3 regions of the Pantoea sp. X-Soil-OKNW-713 genome follow, and region 1 is predicted to be linked to each of the others. Evidence: predicted binding sites of a transcription regulator. Region 1 holds the regulator's gene; each other region holds the start of a gene.
The links. Region 1 encodes Fur, which represses iron uptake genes when iron is present. Its sites were predicted from a motif close to ATAATAATGAGAACNACTATCAA; they were not measured.

Region 1 (7,476 bases):
CAGTGGCCGCCGTCTGGTTCCCATCCTGGTCTCCTTCCTGATGATCCTCGTCGCGTTCATTCTGATGTATATCTGGCCGGTGGTGTTTAATGGTCTGGTCAGCTTTGGCGAGAGCATTCAGAAACTGGGTTCTGTTGGCGCAGGTATCTATGCCTTCTTCAACCGTCTGCTGATTCCGGTTGGCCTGCATCACGCGCTGAACTCCGTGTTCTGGTTTGATGTGGCTGGCATCAACGATATTCCGAAATTCCTCGGTGGTGCACAGTCCATCGCTAATGGCAGCGGCATTCCGGGGATCACCGGTCGCTATCAGGCGGGCTTCTTCCCGATCATGATGTTCGGTCTGCCGGGTGCGGCGCTGGCGATTTACCACTGCGCGCGTCCGGAAAACCGTGCCAAAGTGGGCGGTATCATGTTGGCTGCTGCCTTTGCTGCCTTCTTTACCGGCATCACCGAACCACTGGAATTCTCCTTTATGTTCGTGGCACCGGTGCTGTATGTCATCCATGCGCTGCTGACCGGGCTTTCGGTATTTATTGCGGCGAGCATGCACTGGATTGCGGGCTTTGGTTTCAGCGCCGGTCTGGTGGATATGGCACTGTCAACGCGTAACCCGCTGGCGGTCCATTGGTGGATGCTGATCCCACAAGGTCTGGTGTTCTTCGCCATCTACTATGTGGTGTTCCGGTTCACTATCCAGAAATTCAACCTCATGACACCGGGCCGTGAACTGGCTGCTGATGATGAAACTGACGGCTATGACGTCAATGTTGATCACAGCGGCAGTGGCGAAAGCCAGACCGAATCGCTGGCGCGTCGTTACATTGGTGCCGTGGGTGGTTCAGAAAACCTGACCAACATCGATGCCTGTATCACCCGTCTGCGTCTGAACGTGAAAGATGCCGCACAGGTGAACGACAGCGTGGCGAAACGTTTGGGTGCATCCGGTATTATCCGTCTCAACAAACAAAGCGTGCAGATTATCGTCGGTACCCAGGCGGAAAGCATCGCTAGCGCAATGAAAACTGTGCTGACTAAAGGCCCGGTCGCCGCTGCGGCTGCCGCACCCTCTGCTCCACAGGCCGCTGCACCACAGCCGCAGGCCGTGCTGAACAGCGACAAAGGCGTGATCGCCACGCTGGTGGCTCCGGTGAGCGGTGAAGTGGTTGCCCTGGACGCGGTGCCGGACGAAGCCTTCGCCAGCAAGGCGGTGGGTGATGGTCTGGCAATTAAGCCTACCGGTAAAACCGTGGTGGCACCGATTGCCGGTACCATCGTGAAAATCTTCAATACCAACCATGCTTTCTGTCTGGAGAGCGAGAACGGTGTTGAGATCGTGGTGCATATGGGTCTGGATACCGTCGCGCTGGAAGGCAAAGGCTTCTCGCGTCTGGTGGAAGAGGGCGCAACGGTGGTGGCGGGCCAGCCAGTGCTGGAAATGGATCTGGATTTCCTCAACGCCCATGCCCGTTCGATGATCAGCCCGGTGGTGGTCAGCAACAGCGATGATTTCGCTGGCCTCAATCTGCTGGCAAGTGGGTCAGTGGTCGCCGGTGAAACCCGTTTGTACGAGGTTAAAGGCTAAACCCTTGTGATAAACCCCAAAGGCAGGAAGCGATTCCTGCCTTTTTTGTTTTAAAACGACCAACAAACGGTTGTTTCCCTTCTGCGCTTTGTGGATCATACTCCGTTACTTTCCAGGACAAATCACCCGTATTGTATTTGAGGATTTTGAGATGAGTGAGGCTGAAGCCCGCCCAACGAACTTTATTCGTCAGATTATCGACGAAGATTTGGCGAGCGGTAAGCACAACAGCGTGCATACCCGTTTCCCGCCTGAGCCCAATGGTTACCTGCATATTGGCCATGCGAAATCGATCTGTCTGAATTTTGGTATCGCACAAGATTACCAGGGACAGTGCAATCTGCGCTTCGACGACACCAACCCGGTGAAAGAAGATATGGAGTTCGTCGAGTCCATCAAGCGCGACGTGCAATGGCTGGGCTTTGAATGGAGCGGAGACGTTTGTTACTCCTCGAACTATTTCGACCAGCTGTACAACTATGCGGTCGAACTGATCAACAAAGGCCTGGCCTATGTGGATGAGCTTTCGCCGGAAGAGATTCGCGAATACCGTGGCACCCTGACTGCCCCAGGTAAAAACAGCCCGTTCCGCGATCGCACGCCGGAAGAGAACCTGGCGCTGTTTGAAAAAATGCGCGCCGGTGGCTTCGAAGAGGGCAAGGCTTGCCTGCGTGCCAAAATCGATATGGCATCAAACTTTATCGTGATGCGCGATCCGGTGCTGTATCGCATTAAATTTGCTGAGCATCACCAGACTGGTAACAAATGGTGCATCTACCCGATGTACGATTTTACCCACTGCATCTCCGACGCGCTGGAAGGCATTACCCATTCGCTGTGTACGCTGGAGTTCCAGGATAACCGTCGCCTGTACGATTGGGTGCTGGACAACATCAGCATTCCGGTTCACCCGCGTCAGTATGAATTCTCACGTCTGAATCTGGAATACGCGGTGATGTCGAAGCGTAAACTGACTCAGCTGGTGAGTGAAAAGGTGGTAGAAGGCTGGGATGACCCGCGTATGCTGACCGTGTCCGGTTTGCGCCGTCGTGGTTACAGCGCAGCCTCGATTCGTGAATTCTGCCTGCGTATTGGTGTGACGAAACAGGACAACATCGTTGAGATGGCCTCGCTGGAGTCATGTATCCGTGACGATCTCAACGAGAATGCGCCGCGTGCTATGGCGGTGCTGGATCCGCTGAAAGTGGTGATTGAGAACCTGCCTGCGGGTCATGAAGAGATCATCACCATGCCGAACCATCCGAACAAGCCGGAAATGGGCACGCGTGAGGTTCCGTTCAGCCGTGAGGTGTGGATCGATCGCGCTGATTTCCGTGAGGAAGCCAACAAGCAGTACAAACGTCTGGTGCTGGGTAAAGAGGTCCGTCTGCGTAATGCTTATGTGATCCGTGCCGAGCGCGTAGCGAAAGATGATGAAGGCAATATCACCTGCATCTATTGTACCTGTGACGTCGATACCCTGAGCAAAGATCCGGCTGATGGCCGTAAAGTGAAAGGCGTGATCCACTGGGTTTCGGCGATCCATGCGCTGCCTGCGGAATTCCGTCTGTATGACCGTCTGTTCAGTGTACCGAACCCAGGTGCGGCAGAGGATTTCCTCACCACCATCAACCCGAACTCGCTGGAAATCAAACAAGGTTTTGTTGAGCCGGGTCTGCGTGATGCAGTAGCGCTTGCTCCGTATCAGTTTGAACGTGAAGGTTATTTTTGCGCGGATAGCGTTTATTCACAGCCTTCTAAGCTGGTATTCAACCGTACTGTCGGTTTGCGTGATACCTGGGCGAAAATCGGCGATTAATCCTTTTTGTCGTTTTCCCCATATCCTGATAAAAGGGCGAGAAATCGCCCTTTTTTATTGGCTGTAATTTGAGTTTAGCCATCTTTTATTCTGTGGCTTGCGAAACGTGCTTGTTACCGGGATTTGCAACTAATCTGACTTTAACATAATTAATCAATTTACGAGTGTTAAAAACTTTTTTTCAGGTAGGCTATCCGCTCTCAGACGTTGCTCCGCGGGTTATAAAGGAAAAAAAATGACAAGTCTCGCTCAGGAAGCCAAACACAGCGTAGTGGTATTACATCAACTTATCGAACGTATTTTTAATCAGTCGGATAGCACCGACGACAGCATTGAATTGTTCCTTGCGCACTTTCACCCGGATTTCAAAATGGTGACCCCGCAGGGCAAGCAACTGGATTTCAATGCGACGGAAGTGCTGTTCCGTCAGCTGCGTGGTCAGCGTGAAGGGATGCGTATCGCCACCAGCGAACATGCCATCATTTCGCAACAAAGCAAGGAAGTGACGATTCAGTATCGTGAATTGCAAATGATGAACGGCACCAACCAGAGCCGCATCTCACTGGCGGTACTGGATTGCAGTACTTCAATTCCGCGCTGGCGTTATTTACAGGAAACGCTGGTGCAGTGATGCAGCCATAAAAAAACCGGTGCCAGGCACCGGTTTTTTTATACTGCATAGCACATTTTATTGCTTGTCGTGGAGCGTATCGTCTTCGCGGCAGTCTCCCAACGCACAGTGGCCGTACAAGTACAGACTGTGGTTAGTCAGCTTAATACCGTGACGTGTGGCGATTTCGCGCTGACGCGTTTCAATGGATTCATCGCTGAATTCGATCACTTTGCCACAATCCAGGCAGATCAGGTGGTCATGGTGATGCTGTTGCGTCAGTTCAAAGACGGATTTACCACCCTCGAAGTTATGGCGGGTCACGATTCCCGCGTCATCAAACTGGTTAAGAACGCGATAAACCGTTGCCAGACCAATCTCTTCGCCCATGTCGATCAGGCGTTTGTACAAATCTTCCGCGCTGACGTGATGGCATTCGGGTTCCTGAAGCACTTCCAGAATTTTCAGTCTGGGGAGCGTGACTTTCAGGCCAGCCTTCTTCAATGCGGAGTTGTTGTCAGTCATGCGGATATTGTCCTGTTACTTAGCTAGTCACTTGCGGCGCAGGGCCTTGAATGTCGATCACGCGCATTCTCATTTGCGTCTCATTATAGAACTCAAGCAGTGAAATGAAAACCAAGGCAATGTCCTGAAAATCACCAGTGGCTGTAAGGAGAAATGTCACTAACGCCGGCGGGGATCGTGCAGGTCTTTGTTTCCATTTCACTCAGCCTCATTCTGATGCCAGAGGAATAAGCGGATGACCGTTACGGGTATTCTACAGATTTGCGGGAAAAAGTTAAAAAACAGTAGCTATTATTTTTATAGGAAATTCCTTTAACTCAATGTGAGCCAGCGCCCACATTGAGGAGGGCAGGGGATCAGGCTTCAATGATCTCTTTCAGTTGCAGCTCATCGAAAATCTGTTTCACCCATTTATCAACACGTTCGTTGGTCAGTTCAGGCTGACGATCTTCATCGATCGCCAGACCGAGGAAGTGTTTGTCATCTGCCAGACCTTTCGAGGCTTCGAAATGGTAGCCTTCGGTCGGCCAGTGTCCCACAATCACCGCGCCGTTTGGCTCGATGATATCGCGGATGGTGCCCATCGCATCACAGAAGTATTCAGCGTAATCTTCCTGGTCACCGCAGCCAAACAGCGCGACTAATTTGCCATTGAAATCAATTTCTTCCAGAGTCGGGAAAAAATCATCCCAGTCACATTGCGCTTCGCCGTAGTACCAGGTCGGAATGCCCAGCAGCAGGATATCGAATGCTTCGAGATCTTCTTTGGTGCTCTTGGCAATGTCATGCACTTCGGCCACATCTTTACCCAGTTGTTTCTGGATCATTTTTGCAATGTTTTCAGTATTGCCGGTATCGCTGCCGAAGAAAATGCCTACGATTGCCATGAGTTAAGTAACCTCTTAAATCCTGATATATGGGTTGAATGCACAGTTAAGCGAATGATAGCAGACCGGGCAAAGTGGCGGAACTTGTAAAGCCGAGACTTTGTGTTCCTGCGTGCGGTCTGCGTGTGTTACGACAGTTTGAGTTGCGCCAGCAGCATTTGTTCAATCAATTCGCTACGGCTGATGTTCTGCTGCTCTGCCAGAGTATTAAGCGCGTCAACCGCTTCACTGCTCATTTTTAGCTCCACGCGACGTAAACCACGCACTTTGTCGCGTTTTAGCTGGTTGCGCTTGTTAATGCGCAACTGTTCGTCACGCGTTAGCGGACTGGTTTTGGGGCGACCGGGACGTCGCTCATCAGCGAAGAGATCGAGCGTGGTGCGGTCAGTTTGTTCTTTTGCCATTTTTTGTAAAACTGAGTGGGCGCGAACGGCGGAAAGGCGCTGCGCAATTTATACATTATCGGCCCAGCCACGGTGAAAAAATCATCCGCGGCAAATTTTTAGCGCGACATCATACTCCAGCACTCCTTGCGACGCCAACCTTAAACGTTTTGCGGCAAGCTTTTGCTTTTACAGTACAAAAAAGCGGCGAACTGCGCGCAAAACCGCCTCAGGTTTTTCAGCATGGACCCAGTGACCGGCACCACTGATGACATGCGCATGCGCCTGTGGAAACTGGTGCAGCAACGCATCACGATGCTGATTGTCCAGATAAGGCGATTCGCTCCCGCGAATAAACAGCGCCGGATGTGGCCATGCAGGAACCTCATTCCAGCCGGAAATGGTGGCGTAATTATCCCACAGCACCGGCACATTGAAGCGCCATTCGCCATCCTGGAACGATTTCAGAATGAACTGAATGACCCCTTCTTCAGTCAACAGGGTGCGCATCACCTCGGCGGCTTCACCGCGACGCGTCACACCCGCGGCGCTCACGGCACGGATAGCAGCAAAAATCTCATCATGGCGGCGTGTCTGATAATCCACCGGCGCGATATCAATCATCACCAACTTTTCAATGCGTTCCGGCGCAATGGCACTTAACGTCATGGCAATTTTGCCACCCATCGAATGGCCGATTACGCCAACACGATCGAGGCCGTGGGCGTCAAGAGTGTCAACGATATCTTGCGCCATCGCCGCATAGTTCATCTCGTCGCTACGCGGGGACAGACCGTGATTGCGTACATCCACCTGCAAGGTGGGACGGGCATCGCGCAGGCCTCGTGCCAGCACGCCAAGGTTATCCAGGCTGCCAAACAGGCCATGAATTAACAGAATCGGAGGAGCATCAGGGGCAGATTGTTCAGTTTCCAGACGGGCATTCAAAATCATGGCAAAGTTCTTACGGTTGTGAGCTTCGCTTAGGTTATCATGAATCCACCTGCTCAGGAGCCAACCTGGTGGGCATTAGGGCATATTCCGACTTTTGCCCTGAAACGATGCCAGCGCTATCGGCCGCCTGGGATTTAACTTTATAATCCTCATGTTAGAGCCCGCTCACATTTTGCACGGCAGGATTTTGCTAAGGCCTTTGCAGAAATGCGTGGTTCTGTCATTTGCCAGAATCGTACGGAAAAAGATGAAAACGATTGAAGTTGACGAAGAACTCTACCGTTATATTGCCAGCCACACCCAGCACATTGGTGAAAGCGCCTCCGAAATTTTGCGCCGCATGCTGAAGTTCACTGCCGGTCAGAGTGCCCCTGCAACCTCTGCTGTTGTCGCCGTTGCGGCCAAAGAAGCCCAGCCGGTCGCAACGCAAGCCCGTCCGCAGGATCGCGTTCGTGCGGTACGTGAACTGTTACTTTCTGATGAGTATGCAGAGCAGAAAAAGGCGGTTAATCGCTTTATGCTGGTGTTGTCAACGCTCTATCGTCTTGATCCCGCAGCCTTTGCGGATGCCACGGCGTCACTGCAAGGACGCACCCGCGTCTATTTTGCCGGTGATGAGCATACGCTGCTGCAAAATGGCACCCATACTAAGCCGAAGCATGTGCCCGGCACACCGTACTGGGTGATCACCAATACCAATACCGGTCGCAAAT
Region 2 (7,476 bases), 660 kb from region 1:
CCGAGCCATTCAGACGGGGTATTTGCGCCAAACCACGCAATGCCCAGCACCACGGCGAAGCTGGCTCCGGCATTCACACCGAGAATGCCGGGGTCAGCCAGCGGATTGCGCGTCAGGCTTTGCATTAACGCGCCAGCCAGTCCCAGAGCCACGCCCGCCAGCAATCCGGCCAGGGTGCGCGGCAGACGTGCCTCGCGAACGATAACGCAATCCGCACTACCACAGGTGGTGGTAACGGCATGATAAACATCGGAAAGAGAGATGGATTTTGCCCCAAGCATTAAACTCAGGGCAATAAGGAGCACCAGCAGCATCCCTGATCCTGCAAGTGCGCGAGTCTGGTGCATAGCGTTATGAACCTTTAATCATCAACGTAATCGCGTGCGTAGGGTAAATGTGATAATGATATTTGTTATCGTTATTACTCGTATTTGTCTATGTTATCATGACTCGCCTCGCGGAAGATGAGGAAAATTGGTGCAAAAAGGCGAAGAAATGAACAAACCCTCCCACTTTATCGATCTCTCCCTGCTTAAATCCCATCCGGCGTTTCGCGCGGTATTTATCGCCCGCTTTATCTCGATTGTCGCACTCGGCATGTTGGCGGTGGCGGTGCCGGTACAAATTCAGCAGATGACAAAATCCCCCCTGCTGGTTGGACTCGGCGTTACGGTAGCCGCCTGCGGCATGTTTATTGGTTTGCTAACCGGCGGGGTACTGGCCGATCGTTATGAACGTAAGAAACTGATTTTATTCGCCCGCTCGACCTGTGGGCTGGGCTTTGTCGGACTGGCGATCAACGCGGCGTTGCCTGAACCCTCACTGACTGCGGTGTATCTGCTGGGGCTGTGGGATGGCTTTTTCGGTGCGATTGGCGTCACCGCGCTGCTGGCCGCGACTCCGGCGCTGGTCGGACGCGAGAATCTGATGCAGGCAGGCGCGATTACCATGCTTTCAGTACGCTTCGGCTCCATCCTGTCACCGGCGATAGCCGGCATGGTGATTGCCAGTGGCGGCGTGGTATGGAACTTCGTCCTCGCGGCGCTGGGGACCTTACTGACCGTGCTGACCTTACTAAAACTGCCGATGCTACCGCCGCCGCCACAGCCGCGCGAGCACCCCCTGAAATCGCTGGCAACCGGTGTGCAATTTCTGTTTACCACGCCTTTGGTGGGAATGGCGGCGTTGATGGGCGCACTGGTGACGCTGGCGAGCGCGATTCGCGTGCTCTATCCGGCGCTGGCTCCGCATTGGGAGGTGAGTGCCGACCGACTGGGATTGATGTTCGCTGCCGTGCCTTTGGGTGCCGCAATCGGCGCTGTCACCAGTGGTCGGTTAGCACAGGCCGCGCGTCCCGGTTTATTGATTATCAGTAGCGCTATCGCCTCATTTCTGGCGCTCGGGCTGTTTGGCCTGATGCCAAACTTCACCCTCGCGTTGCTCTGCCTGGTGGCGTTCGGTTACTTCAGTTCCATTACCAGCCTGGTGCAGTACACCCTGATTCAGGCATTAACCCCTGATGCGCTGCTGGGTCGTATTAACAGCTTATGGACGGCACAAAACGTCACCGGGGATGCGCTGGGCGCGGCGCTGATTGGCGGGATCGGTGCCTGGCTGTTACCTCAGCAGGCGGCCGCGGTGTTTGGCTTTGCTGCCACCCTGCTGGGCGTGCTGATGTGGCTGGTGATGGGATCGTTACGTCGCTATCAACCGCCAGCCGTAACGCTGGCGGAAGAAGCATCATGACTTCACAAACAGTTTTTCCAGGCGAGCAAGCAGGTTGCTGGCACTGAAGTAATCAAGGCGGAAGCTGTCAACGCCCATTGCATAAACCTGTTGCTGCGTCACGGCGGCGTTTTGTGCGAGGAACGGATTAGCCAGCACCGACTGACGGGTTTTGTCATCGCCAGCAAATAACAGGAAGCTGTGTCCCGTCAGGCCGCTGGCAACGTTTTCACCCGCGAGCTGAATGATGTCCTTGCGCTGTCCCATGCTGTGGCTTTGTTGAATATTGGCCGGGGGCATCGCCAGGGTGAAGCCCAGTTGCTGCAACAATTTGCCCTGCGCCGATTCAGCGGTCCACAAATTCACCGCGCGTCCATCGCCATTCCACACCAGGGCGGAAACCGGCTGCGGCGGTAATGTGATGGCTTTTTTCAGCGCGGCCTGACGATCGGCAAAGGCTTTAATATGCTGCGCCGCCTCGGTTTCATGACCGGTGGCCTCACCGAGCAGCGTCATCAGGTCCTGCCAGCTTTTATCGTCGTAGTTAATCACCAGCGTCGGTGCAATGGCAGAAAGCTGACTCACCAGCTTGATGGCGGAGTCGTTACCCGTGGCGCTGACGATAATCAGATCCGGATCTTCGGCTGCCACCGCTTCAGCGTTGGCTTCACCGATATACAGGCGTTTGACGCCGCGTTGTTTCGCCACCTCGCCCCACTGACGGAAGAAGCCCTGATCGTCGGAGAGGCGACTGTTGGGGGCGGTAGCACCCGATGCAATCACCGGCGCATCAATCGCCAGCAGTGAACCGGTCAAGGTGACGCTGGTTGAGACAATACGCTGGGGGGCTTTGGTCAATGTCACCACGCCCTGTTCGGTCTGAATTTTGCGTGGCCAGCCCTGTTCGGCACGCGCAAGTCCACTAAAAGCCTGTAAAATGAACAACAGGACAACCATGCCCCATAAACCGCATTTATTCATAAGTTTTCATCCATCATTTAGCTTATTTCCGCCCCCGGCATAAATGCCGGAAAACGCTTAAAGATAAGGGAACACCCGCGAACTGATTGACTCTTTGGACCATTCGACGTAGGTTACAGGGCCATAATAAAAATGATAATCATTCTTAATAATCTTATCATTTATAGGTGAAAATTATGGTGGAATCTTCCACGTTTGAAAATGCCTGGCTGAAGGATTTTTCCGCACTTTGTCGCGGATTCCTGTTCACATCTCCCTGGCGCAGCCTGGTGACTCAGGGGTGCTACACCACCCTGACCGAACCGGTTCAGGATGCTGCTGCGTTAGACGGTGATTTTCAGCAACAGCTGCGCCAGCATTTTGCGGCGGCGAAAAAGCAGGGTATCGAGCAACCGATTCTGGTCGGTGCGATCCCGTTTGATGTCAGCCAACCTGCCGCTTTGTTTATTCCTGAATCCCATCAGACCTTTAAGCGTGCCGATTTACTGGCCGCGTTACCGACCGAACTGAGTGCGCTGCCCGCCGTGCGCCGCCGTGCGGCAGTGCCGGATCACGACGCCTTTACCCAAATGGTGGCAGATGCGGTGGCGGCCACACAACGTGGCGATCTCGACAAAGTGGTCCTGTCGCGCCTGATGGATATCGTGACTGAACAACCGGTGGATAGCGCTGCGCTGATGCAGCGGGTCATGGCGCAAAACCCTAACAGCTACCATTTCCATCTGCCGCTGCCGCAGGGTGGTGTGTTGCTGGGAGCCAGTCCGGAACTGATGTTGCGTAAACAGGGGCGTGATTTCAGCTCTTGTCCTCTCGCCGGTTCCGCACGTCGCGATAGCGACAGCCAAACCGACCGCGCAGCCGGCGAAACGTTGATGAACTCCAGTAAAGATCGGCACGAACATCAGCTGGTCACCGATGCGATGCGCTCCACGCTGCAACCGCGCAGCCGTCTGCTGTCGGTGCCGACAGTGCCCTCGCTCATCACCACCTCAACGTTATGGCATCTCGCCACGCAGATTGATGGTGAAGTGCAGGACCCGCGCGAGAATGCCCTGTCCCTCGCCTGCCTGCTGCATCCGACTCCGGCGCTCAGCGGTTTCCCGCATCAGCAAGCGCAGCAGCTGATCCAACAGTTGGAGCCGTTCGATCGTCAGCTGTTTGGCGGCATCGTCGGCTGGTGCGATGACGCAGGCAATGGCGAATGGGTCGTCACCATCCGCTGCGGCACGGTACATGACAGCCGCGTGCGCCTGTTCGCGGGTGCCGGAATTGTGGCCGACTCTCAACCCGAATCAGAATGGCGTGAAACCGGCGTGAAGCTGGACACCATGTTGCGCGCCTTTGGACTGCAATAAAGGAAAGACCATGAGTATTCCCTACAACCGCTGGCCTGATGAACTCGCCACCCGTTACCGCGAAAAAGGCTACTGGCTCGACGTACCAATGACCGACATCCTGGCGCGTCAGCAACAGAATGACGCCATCGCGGTGATCGACGGCGAACGCCAAATCAGCTATCGCGAAATGGATCAGCTGACCGACAACCTGGCGGCTGCCCTGCAACGTCGCGGCCTGAAAACCGGCGATACCGCGTTGGTGCAGCTCGGCAACGTGGCGGATTTCTATCTGACCCTGTTTGCCTTATTTAAAATCGGCGTGGCACCCGTCAATGCGTTGTTCAGCCATCAGCGCACAGAAATGACCGCCTACGCGGCGCAGATTGAACCGGTGCTGCTGATTGCCGATCGTACCCATCCGCTGTTCGCTGATGATAGCTTTATCGATGTGCTGTGCCGCAGCCATCCCTCGTTGCAGCAGGTGATTCTGCGCAATGACACCCAGCCGGAAAACACCCTGGAAACGCTGCTGGCGGAAAGCGCCGGTGATTTCACCCCGACGCCGAGTGCGGGTGATGAAGTGGCCTTCTTCCAGCTCTCCGGCGGCAGTACCGGTACGCCGAAGCTGATCCCGCGTACCCACAACGATTACTACTACAGCATTCGTGGCAGCGTGGATATTTGCGCCGTGACCGACCGCACCCGCTATCTGGTGGCGCTGCCTGCGGCACATAACTTTCCGATGAGTTCACCCGGCGCACTCGGCGTGTTTTATGCCGGTGGTCAGGTGGTACTGGCCGCCGATCCCAGCGCAACACTGTGCTTTCCGTTGATCGAAAAACATCAGATCACCGATACCGGCCTGGTGCCGCCTGCGGTGAGCCTGTGGTTGCAGGCGATTCAGGAATGGGGCAGCAACAAACAACTGGCCTCACTGGAACGGATGCAGGTGGGCGGTGCGAAGTTGGGTGAGACATTGGCTTCCCGCATCCAACAAGAAATTGGCTGCCGGTTACAACAGGTTTTCGGTATGGCGGAAGGGCTGGTGAACTACACACGCTTCGACGACGACGAGAAAACCATCCTCACCACCCAGGGACGTCCAATTTCTGATGATGATGAAGTCTGGGTCGCCGATGCCGATGGCAATGCATTGCCGGTGGGTGAAGTGGGCCGTCTGATGACACGCGGTCCTTATACCTTCCGTGGTTACTATCGCAGCCCGGAGCATAACACCGCCAGCTTTGATGCCGACGGGTTTTACTGTTCCGGCGATCTGATTGAGATTAACCCGCAGGGTTACATCACCGTACAGGGACGCGAAAAAGATCAGATCAACCGTGGCGGAGAGAAGATCGCCGCTGAGGAGATCGAAAACCTGCTGCAACGTCACCCGGATGTGATTCACGCTGCGCTGGTATCGATGAATGATGAGCTGATGGGTGAAAAAAGCTGCGCCTTTATTGTCGCCAGCCAGCCGATTAAGCCGGTGGCGCTGCGTCGCCATCTGCGCGAACTGGGCGTAGCCGAGTTCAAATTACCCGATCGTATTACCTGCGTAGACGCCCTGCCGCTGACCCCGGTTGGTAAGGTAGATAAAAAACGTCTGCGCCAACAACTTGCCGACCAACAAGCGCAAGCCTGACCTGTTCCGGAGATTGTATGGCTATTCCAAAATTGACCTCTTATCCGCTGCCGACCGCCACCGAGTTGCCTGCCAACAAGGTGAAATGGGCGCTGGAGCCGCAACGCGCGGCGCTGCTGATTCACGATATGCAGGCCTATTTCCTTAATTTTTGGGGCGAAAACAGCCCGCTGGTGAATCAGGTTGTCGAAAACATCGCGCGGCTGCGTGCCTACTGCAAAGCGCAAGACATCCCGGTGTTCTACACCGCACAGCCTAACCAGCAGAGCGATGAAGATCGTGCGCTACTGAATGATATGTGGGGACCCGGCCTCAACAAGCATCCCGATCAACAGAAGATCGTTGATGCTCTGGCACCGGATCAGCACGATCATGTACTGACCAAATGGCGTTACAGCGCCTTTCATCGTTCGCCGCTGGAGTCGATCCTGCAAGAGATGGGCCGCGATCAGCTGATCATTACCGGCGTTTACGCCCATATCGGCTGCCTGACCACCGCCACTGATGCCTTTATGCGCAACATCCAGCCATTTATGGTGGCCGATGCGCTGGCTGACTTTACCCGTGAAGAACATCTGATGGCGCTGACCTACACCGCTGGCCGAAGCGGCAAAGTGGTGATGACCGCTGATCTGATGCCGCTGCCGCTGAGCAAAGACGATCTGCGCGCGCTGATCCTGCCGCTGCTGGAAGATGACGATGTGCCGGAAGATGATGAGAATCTGATCGACTACGGTCTTGATTCCGTACGCGTGATGGCGCTGGCAGCGCGCTGGCGTCAGGTACACAGCGATATCGATTTCGTTAGCCTGGCGAAGAATCCCAGCATTGACGGCTGGTGGGCACTGCTGTCGCGGGAGTCGACGAAATGAGCCTGCCGTTTGATTTCCGCGGAAAAATTGTCTGGGTAACCGGGGCAGGTAAAGGCATCGGCTACCATACGGCGCTGGCTTTTCATCAGGCGGGCGCGCAGGTGGTGGGCTTCGATCTGCGTTTTGATCAGGCCGACTATCCGTTTGCCTGTCAGGTGATGAACGTTGCTGATGCTGCTGAAGTGAAAACCGTCTGCCAGCGTCTGCTGGCGGATCAACCGCGTCTCGATGTGCTGGTAAACGGTGCTGGCATTCTGCGTATCGGCAGCACCGAAGAACTGGCGTTTGAGGACTGGCAGGCTTGCCTCGCCGTCAACGCCGGTGGTGCGTTCAATATGTTCCAGCAGACGCTGCCGGTGTTCCGCCAGCAACGGGCTGGCGCTATCGTCACCATCGCTTCGAATGCCGCCCATGCACCACGCCTTGGCATGTCTGCCTATGGCGCATCCAAAGCGGCGCTACGTAGCCTGTGCCTCACCGTAGGTCTGGAGATGGCTCCGCTCGGCGTGCGTTGCAATATCGTCTCACCGGGATCGACCGATACCGATATGCAGCGCAGCCTGTGGCATACCCCGGAAGCGGAGCAGGAGATGATCAACGGTTTCCAGGATCAATATAAACTCGGGATCCCGCTGCGTAAGATCGCCAAACCGCAGGAGATCGCTGCCAACATTCTGTTCCTTGCTTCCGATCTCGCCAGCCATGTGGTACTCCAGGATATCGTGGTGGACGGTGGCGCGACGCTGGGAGCCTGATGCATGGCAATCTGGAAACGATCGATAGAACTGGATGAACTGAACCGGATGGGTGAGAACTCACTGGTGGCGCATCTGGGCATTGTGTTTACCGTGATCGGCGACGATTACCTTGAGGCCATCATGCCGGTAGATGCACGCACGCAGCAGCCATTTGGTTT
Region 3 (7,476 bases), 490 kb from region 1:
CGCGCGCACCTCCGCTTCGGTCGCACCATTCGGCCACTGTGAGGCATAGGGCGGCACGCTACAGTCGCTGCCGACAAATAACGCGTTATAGTCGGCGGCCAGCGCCTGCGGATCGCTATTCTGCTGCAACCGGGTCAGCAGCTCATCCTGCTCCAGCGGCCACTGCGCCTGTAATTTCCCCTCACGCAGTAAGGTGAACAGGGGCACCAGCAGCGGGTCCTGCGGCTGACGATTGAACAACGAGCCGATGACTCGGCAGAGAATGGAAAACTCATTCATGCAACAGAATTCCTTGAGGCAAAAAAGTTAAAAATCCGCCAGTTCGGCAATATGCTTGCCGGTACGCTGTTCGAGAAAATCGAGCAGGCGGCGCGGCGTGACATTTAACACGCGATCTTCCGGAAAATCCACTTCATGCGCGATACGCAGGCAATGTTCGAAATTTCCGAGGGTAAAGGCGGTATGGGAGTCGGAACCAAATGCCAGACGCCCACCGGCATCGCGTACCGCTTCGGCGATAGCGCGGCAGTTAGGTTCACTGCCCGGACGAGAATGGGTGAAGGATGAGTTGTTCAGCTCCAGCGCCACATCATAATGCGCCGCCGCTTCTGCAATCGCGCGGATATCCACCGGGAATTTCGGGTTGCCCGGATGGCTGATGATATGCACCAGGCCGCTCGCCATCGTGGCGATCATCGCTTCGGTATGATGCGCTTTGTCGCGCGGGGCATACACCGGTTCATGGAACCCGGCGACGATCAGATCCAGCGCATCCAGCATCGGGCCACTGCAATCAATCTCGCCCTGCTGGTTTTTGATATTGGCTTCAATACCGCGCAGCACGCCCACACCGTCAATCACGCGCGGCCAGATACGCATATTTACGAAGTGCCAGTAATGCGGCGCATCGGCCATATCCGGGCCGTGGTCGGTAATCGCGAATAACTTCAGACCGTTTTGTTTCGCCTGCACGACATAGTCATGCAGGGTGCTGTAGGCATGGGTGCTGGCCACGGTGTGCATATGTAAATCAACGGGATACATCGGATTCTCCTGACAGACCGCCTGCCACGCGCAGGCAGCAAAGTAAATTAATAACCGCGCTGACGATCCACTCGTCCGGTGGGCTGCTGTCCCTGCTCCAGCTCAAGTATGGCACCGGCAATATAATCCATCGCCTCATGCGGTAAGGTAATGGCCGCATTATGGGGCGTGATTGTGACATGCGGATGTGACCAGAGCGGATGGTGCGCCGGTAGCGGCTCGGTCTGGAACACATCCAGAGCTGCCGCCGCCAGTTGGCCGCTGTTGAGTGCCGCCAGCAAATCGTCTTCCACCACATGCGCACCTCGTGCGATGTTGAGGAAATACGCCCCTTGTGGCAAACCACTAAGCAACTGGCGATCAATCAGGTTGGTGGTTTCAGGCGTGGTTGGCAGCAGGTCAATCAACACCTGAGTGCCATCGAGAAACGCGGGCAACTGATCACGGCCATGGAACGTGGTCACCCCGTCGAGCGTTTTCGCTGAACGGCTCCAGCAACGTACCGGGAAGCCCCACTGACGCAGGCTCTGCGCCACGCTACTGCCCAGCACGCCAGCGCCGAGAATACCAATGGTGAAGTTTTCACGCGTGTACGGTTTGAGCTGCTGCCAGTGTGCCTGTTGTTGCTGGCGCTGATAATCGGCAAAGCGGCGGAACCAGCCGAGTACGCACCAGGTCGCGTATTCCTGCATCTGTCGTGCCATGCCGGTATCTTCCAGCCGGAACAGTGGCACCTCTGCCGCCAGCATTTCCGGGTGCTGACGCAGTTGCTGCAAAATTTCGTCCACGCCTGCGCCCATCGCAAACACGCCTTTTAACGCACGTCCACGCAGCATTTCCACCGGTGGTGAACGGACCACCGCATAATCCGCCGGTGCATTATCGTCTGGCTGCCAGCGACGGACCTTAGCCTGCGGTAAGCGCTGACGTAACCCACTGAGCCAGCTCTCGGGGTCCATCGATGGGTGATACCAGATAATCTCCATACTGCTCTCCTTTTTTTCTTTCAGCCTCAGGGAAATAGCGTCGCAGGGCAAGCAAAAAACTTAGCGCGAATGCAATTTCTTCCGTGATTAATTCCAGGTGCTTCACATTTCCTGTGCCATAAGCGGCTAAGCCCGGTGATAGCGACTAAAGTTGTTTGGGTGGTCAATGCGTTAGCGCACCACCTTTTCGGACAAGGAGAAAAACCGATGATAAAAAATGTCGTATTTACATCAGGGCATCTGCGCCTGTTGCTCAGTACCGCTCTGCTGATGGGAAGTGCCGTGGCCCATGCCGAAGATAATGGCCGTATGCTTAACAACCAGCCACAGCCACCCGATATCCGTCTCGGCCCTCTTTTTAATGCCGTGCAACAGGCAAAATTTTATCCGGACCAGAAAACCTTTGCCGATGCGGTGCCGAAATATAACCCCTCATCGATTCTCGCCGACTGGCAGATGCAGAAAAGCCAGCGCAACTTCGACCTGAAACATTTCGTTGATGCCAATTTCACGCTGCCCAAAGAGCAGGATAAATACGTGCCTCCCGCCGGTCAGAGCCTGCGTGCCCACATAGATGGCCTGTGGCCGGTACTGACACGATCCACACCGCAGACCAGCCAGTACGATTCTCTACTGCCGCTGCCAAAACCCTATGTGGTGCCCGGTGGCCGTTTCCGCGAGGTGTATTACTGGGATAGCTACTTCACCATGCTCGGCCTGGCGGAAAGCGGCCACTGGGATCGGGTGCAGGATATGGTGGATAACTTTGCCTCGGAGCTGGATCGTTACGGCCATATCCCCAATGGCAACCGCAGCTACTATCTGAGCCGCTCGCAACCACCGTTTTTTAGCCTGATGATCGACCTGCTGGCGTCCCACGACGGTGACAGCGTCTACACCCACTATTTGCCGCAGTTACAGAAAGAGTATGACTACTGGATGGCGGGCAGTGACACGCTGGCTGCCGGTCAGGCCAGTAAGCGGGTGATTAAACTGAGCGACGGTACCCTGCTCAACCGTTACTGGGACGATCGCGATGTGCCGCGTACCGAATCCTGGCTGGATGACGTGAATACCGCGAAGAAAGCAACGCAGCGTGATAAGGCGCAGGTGTATCGCGATTTGCGCGCTGGCGCAGCATCCGGTTGGGACTTCAGCTCACGCTGGTTTACCGATGCGCACAATCTGGCGACCATTCGTACCAGCCAACTGGCCCCGGTCGATCTCAACAGCCTGCTGTTCCATCTGGAACAGACGTTATCTAAAGCCGAGAAGCTGGCGCATCACAATGATCGGGCGCAGCAGTTTGCCAGCAAAGCGGAATCCCGCCAGGCGGCGATCAATCGTTATCTGTGGGATGAGCAGCACGGCTGGTACGCCGACTACAACTGGCAAAGTAAACAGGTACATCCACAACTCACGGCGGCGGCGTTGTTCCCGTTATATATGCAACTCGCCAGCGATAAACAGGCAGACCGCACCGCGACTGCCGTGGAAAAACAGTTGCTGAAACCCGGCGGGCTGGTGACCACCACCATCAATAACGGCCAGCAGTGGGATGCCCCTAACGGCTGGGCTCCGTTGCAGTGGGTCGCGGTGACCGGACTGGAACATTATAAGCAGCCGCAACTGGCCCAACAGATTGGTCAGCGCTTTTTGCAGAACGTGCAGATGACCTATGACAAGGAGCATAAGCTGGTTGAGAAATACGTGGTGGAAGGGGCGAAACTCGGCGGTGGCGGCGGGGGTGAGTATCCGTTACAGGATGGCTTTGGCTGGACCAACGGCGTAACCCTGATGCTGCTCGACAAATATTGTCCGAAAGAGAAAACCTGCGACAGCGCGCACGACATTCCGAATATGCCCACGCTGACCGCGACACAACCGTAATCCTTCTCTCCTGGCCGGATCATTCGATCCGGCTATTTATCCATCGTAGCGGCGCGATTTATCGCGCATTTCCGCGTTCGATGTCGGTAAAAACCGCGCGATAAATCGCGCCGCTACGCAATGCCCGGTTAATCAAACTCTCGGTTACATCTTGAAATGCCTTTATCGAAAAGATAATAATTCTCACTCTTATAACGATTTCTATTATCTCATTTCTTTCGAAGGAACTAAGATGACCTGCCTGTTTACCCTCAATCGTTGCCGCGTGCTGTGCGCACTGGCCCTGGCGTTACCCGGCATCAGTTTTGCTGAAGATACGCTGGTGGTCACCGCACTACCGCAGGAGAGCGCCACCTCCCCCACGCAAGGCTATCTGGCGACACGCAGTAGCGGCGCAAGTAAAACCGACCAGCCGCTGATCACCACGCCGCAGTCCATTTCGGTGGTGACGCGCCAGCAGATGGAAGATCAGGGCGCGACCGATCTTAACCAGGCGCTGAATTACACCCCTGGCGTGTTTACCAACTTTGGCGGCGCAGCAACCCGTTACGACACCATCTCGCTGCGTGGCTTCCACGGCGGTGATGTCGATAACACCTTCCTTGATGGCCTGCGCGTCATGAGCGATGGCGGCAGCTTTAATATCCTGCAAGTGGATCCCTGGTTCCTGGATCGCATTGATATCATTAAAGGCCCCTCGTCGGCGTTATATGGCCAGACGGTGCCCGGCGGCCTGGTGAATATGGTGAGTAAACGACCGCAATTCGCTGAAGAGGGACATTTCCGCCTGTCGACCGGTACCAACGCGACCAACAGCGCGGCCTTTGATTACACCAACGCGATTAACGATCAGTGGGCATTTCGCCTGACCGGCATTACCCGCAACAGCGACACGCAATACGACCATACTCGCGAAGAAAAATACGCCATTTCGCCGCAGCTGATGTGGCAACCCAATGACGATACCAGCCTGATCCTGCGCGCTTATCTGCAAAAAGATCCGTCAGGCGGCTATCATGGGTCGGTGCCTGCCGAAGGTACGCTCTACAGCCACAATGGCCGCAAACTGAGCGACAGTTTTTATGAAGGCGATAGCGCGCTCGATCAGTTCAAACGTCATCAGCAGATCTACAGCTACGACTTTTCCCATCGTTTCAATGAAGTGTGGTCAGTGCACTCCACCGGCAGCTACAGCCACTCGAATGTCGATCTGGATCAGGTCTACCAGATTGGCTGGGATGCAACTAACCCGGACCTGCTGACGCGCTATTATTCTGGCGAGCGTTCGTCGCTGTCAGCCTGGGCAACCGATAATCAGTTGCAGGCAGATTTCAGCACCGGTGCGGTACAACACCGCGTCACTCTGGGGGCGGAATATCATCGTTATAAGAACGATATTCTCAGCGCCAGCGGCTACGCCAGCTCACTCAATCCGTGGACCGGCGTCGCAGTGGGCAGCATGCCGGACTACGACTGGACAGCTGAGACGCGTCGTTACTATCAAACCGGTTTGTATTTGCAGGATGAACTGCAACTGGACCGCTGGCACCTTGATCTGTCTGGCCGCTATGACCGCATCGTTTCAGAAAATGGCACCAGCCGCCGCCAGGATGATCACGTTAGTGGCCGTGCCGCCCTGCTGTACGCCTTCGATAATGGACTCTCCCCGTATGTCAGCTGGAGCCAGGCCATCACCCCTGCTTCTCTGACCGACCCCTACGGCAACCAGCTAAAACCGACGACCTCTGAACAATACGAGGCCGGCCTGAAGTATCAGCCGGTTGGCACGCGCGATATGTATTCGATTGCGGTGTACGACCTGACGCAGAATGATGTTGCCAACCGCGATGTGATTTCCGGCACCTATACGCCATCGGGCAAAGTCCATTCACAGGGTATCGAGCTGGAAGCACGTAACCAGATTACGCCACGCTTCAGCACCATCGCCGGGTATACGCTGAATCATCTGCGCTTTAAAGATTCTGTCGATGGCAACGACGGCCATACCCCGTATGTCACCCCCAACAGCATGGCGTCATTCTGGGGCCATTATCAGTTCGACTACGGTCTGAGTGCCGGAGCTGGCGTGCGTTACATTGGTAAGCAGTGGGCAGATAACGAAAACACCACGCGTTTGCCTTCGGTGACCTTGTTTGATGCGTCATTACGTGCCGATTTGGCCGCGTGGAACAGCAGCCTGAAAGGGGCATGGTTGCAGGTCAGCGGTAATAACCTGACCGATCGTAAATATCTCGCCGCCTGCTATGGCACCGGTTATTGCTACCGCGGCGCGGAACGCACCGTGACAGCGACCATCGGTTACGATTTTTAATTGATTAAAAAACCCGCCATCTGTTGCCAGATGACGGGTTTCAGGGAAACCGGATGGGTTAACTGCGCACTTTACGATAAATCCACAGCACCACAATGGCACCAATCACCGCCACCACGAAGCTGCCGAAGTTGAATCCGTCCACCTTACCAAAGCCAAACAGGGTACTGATCCAGCCACCAACCACCGCACCCACTACGCCGAGAACCACGGTCATAATGAATCCGCCACCGTCTTTCCCCGGCATAATCCATTTAGCGACAATCCCGGCGATCAGACCAAAAATAATCCATGAAAGAATACCCATTTGTTGCTCCTTACTTTATTAATCAAGGTGTTCACAGCGCTAAGTATAGACGGAATATTTTGAGCTGCTGCACAAACGCAACGGGAAATAATAGTTAGCAGGCTAAAGCTTTTTTATCATGTACCGATAACTGACGGAAAGCCGCGCACGCGTGATAGTAACGATCGGATAGTGGAGCAGGACGTGAGAGAAGCCGATAAAGAACAATATATTAAACGAGGTACATTGGCCGTTCTGAATGTAATGAAGGACCTGTTACGTTTCCAGACCCCGCTAATGGTGAACTTCTCGCGCGGACAATTTATCAGCCGCATGCTGGCGGCCGATGAAGATCAGGTGATCTTCGATCTGGGTAGCCATAGCCAGGATAATGAGATGGCTTTGCGGAGTGGTGAAGTCAACATCGCCGCTGAGACTCAGGGGGCAAAAGTCGAGTTCAGTCTGAGCGGTTTGCAGAAGGTGGACTACGAGGGGTTGCCTGCCTTTGCCGCTGCCCTGCCGGAGCTGGTGTGGCAAATTCAACGCCGTGAATTCTTCCGTGTTAACGCGCCGATGGAGCCTGTCTTCTGGTGCCACAGTGAATGGCCGGATGGTAACAAAGCACGTTTTCGCTTGCAGGATCTGTCACTGGGTGGCATTGGGGTGCTGGTGGATGAAAAACTGCCGGAAGATTTAAACAGCGGTGACACCTTTAAGAAGCTGCGTGTCGAACTGGGCGAATATGGTCAGTTTGAGGTGACGGCACAACTGCTGCACATCGGTGAGCGCAGCACCATTACCAGTAAGAATGAAACCCGCGTGACGCCCCGGCTAAGCTTTCGTTTTACCGCCATCGAGCCAGTGCAGGAGCGCCAGCTACAGCAGGTGATTTTTGCGCTGGAGCGTCTGGCGCGTGATAAGGCGAGTCGGTTTCAGTA

Region 2: a site for Fur is predicted at 2,833-2,855, ahead of AC6I8R_RS02630 (isochorismate synthase). Genes of this name have one in related genera too.
Region 3: a site for Fur is predicted at 4,091-4,113, ahead of AC6I8R_RS08030 (TonB-dependent siderophore receptor). Genes of this name have one in related genera too.

What each region holds. Positions count from the first base shown of each region.
Region 1 covers NZ_AP035995.1:1,242,695-1,250,170, forward strand. Annotated here, with positions in the region: gene nagE (N-acetylglucosamine-specific PTS transporter subunit IIBC) at 1-1,585, shown strand, start outside; gene glnS (glutamine--tRNA ligase) at 1,737-3,404, shown strand; gene AC6I8R_RS05705 (hypothetical protein) at 3,640-4,035, shown strand; gene fur (ferric iron uptake transcriptional regulator) at 4,093-4,539, opposite strand; gene fldA (flavodoxin FldA) at 4,896-5,426, opposite strand; gene ybfE (LexA regulated protein) at 5,555-5,830, opposite strand; gene ybfF (esterase) at 5,999-6,763, opposite strand; gene seqA (replication initiation negative regulator SeqA) at 7,011-7,476, shown strand, end outside.
Region 2 covers NZ_AP035995.1:583,430-590,905, reverse strand. Annotated here, with positions in the region: gene fepD (Fe(3+)-siderophore ABC transporter permease) at 1-314, opposite strand, end outside; gene entS (enterobactin transporter EntS) at 496-1,746, shown strand; gene fepB (Fe2+-enterobactin ABC transporter substrate-binding protein) at 1,741-2,706, opposite strand; gene AC6I8R_RS02630 (isochorismate synthase) at 2,883-4,061, shown strand; gene AC6I8R_RS02625 ((2,3-dihydroxybenzoyl)adenylate synthase) at 4,072-5,688, shown strand; gene AC6I8R_RS02620 (isochorismatase family protein) at 5,706-6,560, shown strand; gene dhbA (2,3-dihydro-2,3-dihydroxybenzoate dehydrogenase) at 6,557-7,315, shown strand; gene AC6I8R_RS02610 (hotdog fold thioesterase) at 7,319-7,476, shown strand, end outside.
Region 3 covers NZ_AP035995.1:1,732,646-1,740,121, reverse strand. Annotated here, with positions in the region: gene AC6I8R_RS08050 (TorD/DmsD family molecular chaperone) at 1-279, opposite strand, end outside; gene AC6I8R_RS08045 (phosphatase) at 307-1,044, opposite strand; gene ghrA (glyoxylate/hydroxypyruvate reductase GhrA) at 1,092-2,030, opposite strand; gene treA (alpha,alpha-trehalase TreA) at 2,238-3,920, shown strand; gene AC6I8R_RS08030 (TonB-dependent siderophore receptor) at 4,153-6,252, shown strand; gene AC6I8R_RS08025 (GlsB/YeaQ/YmgE family stress response membrane protein) at 6,311-6,559, opposite strand; gene AC6I8R_RS08020 (flagellar brake protein) at 6,743-7,476, shown strand, end outside.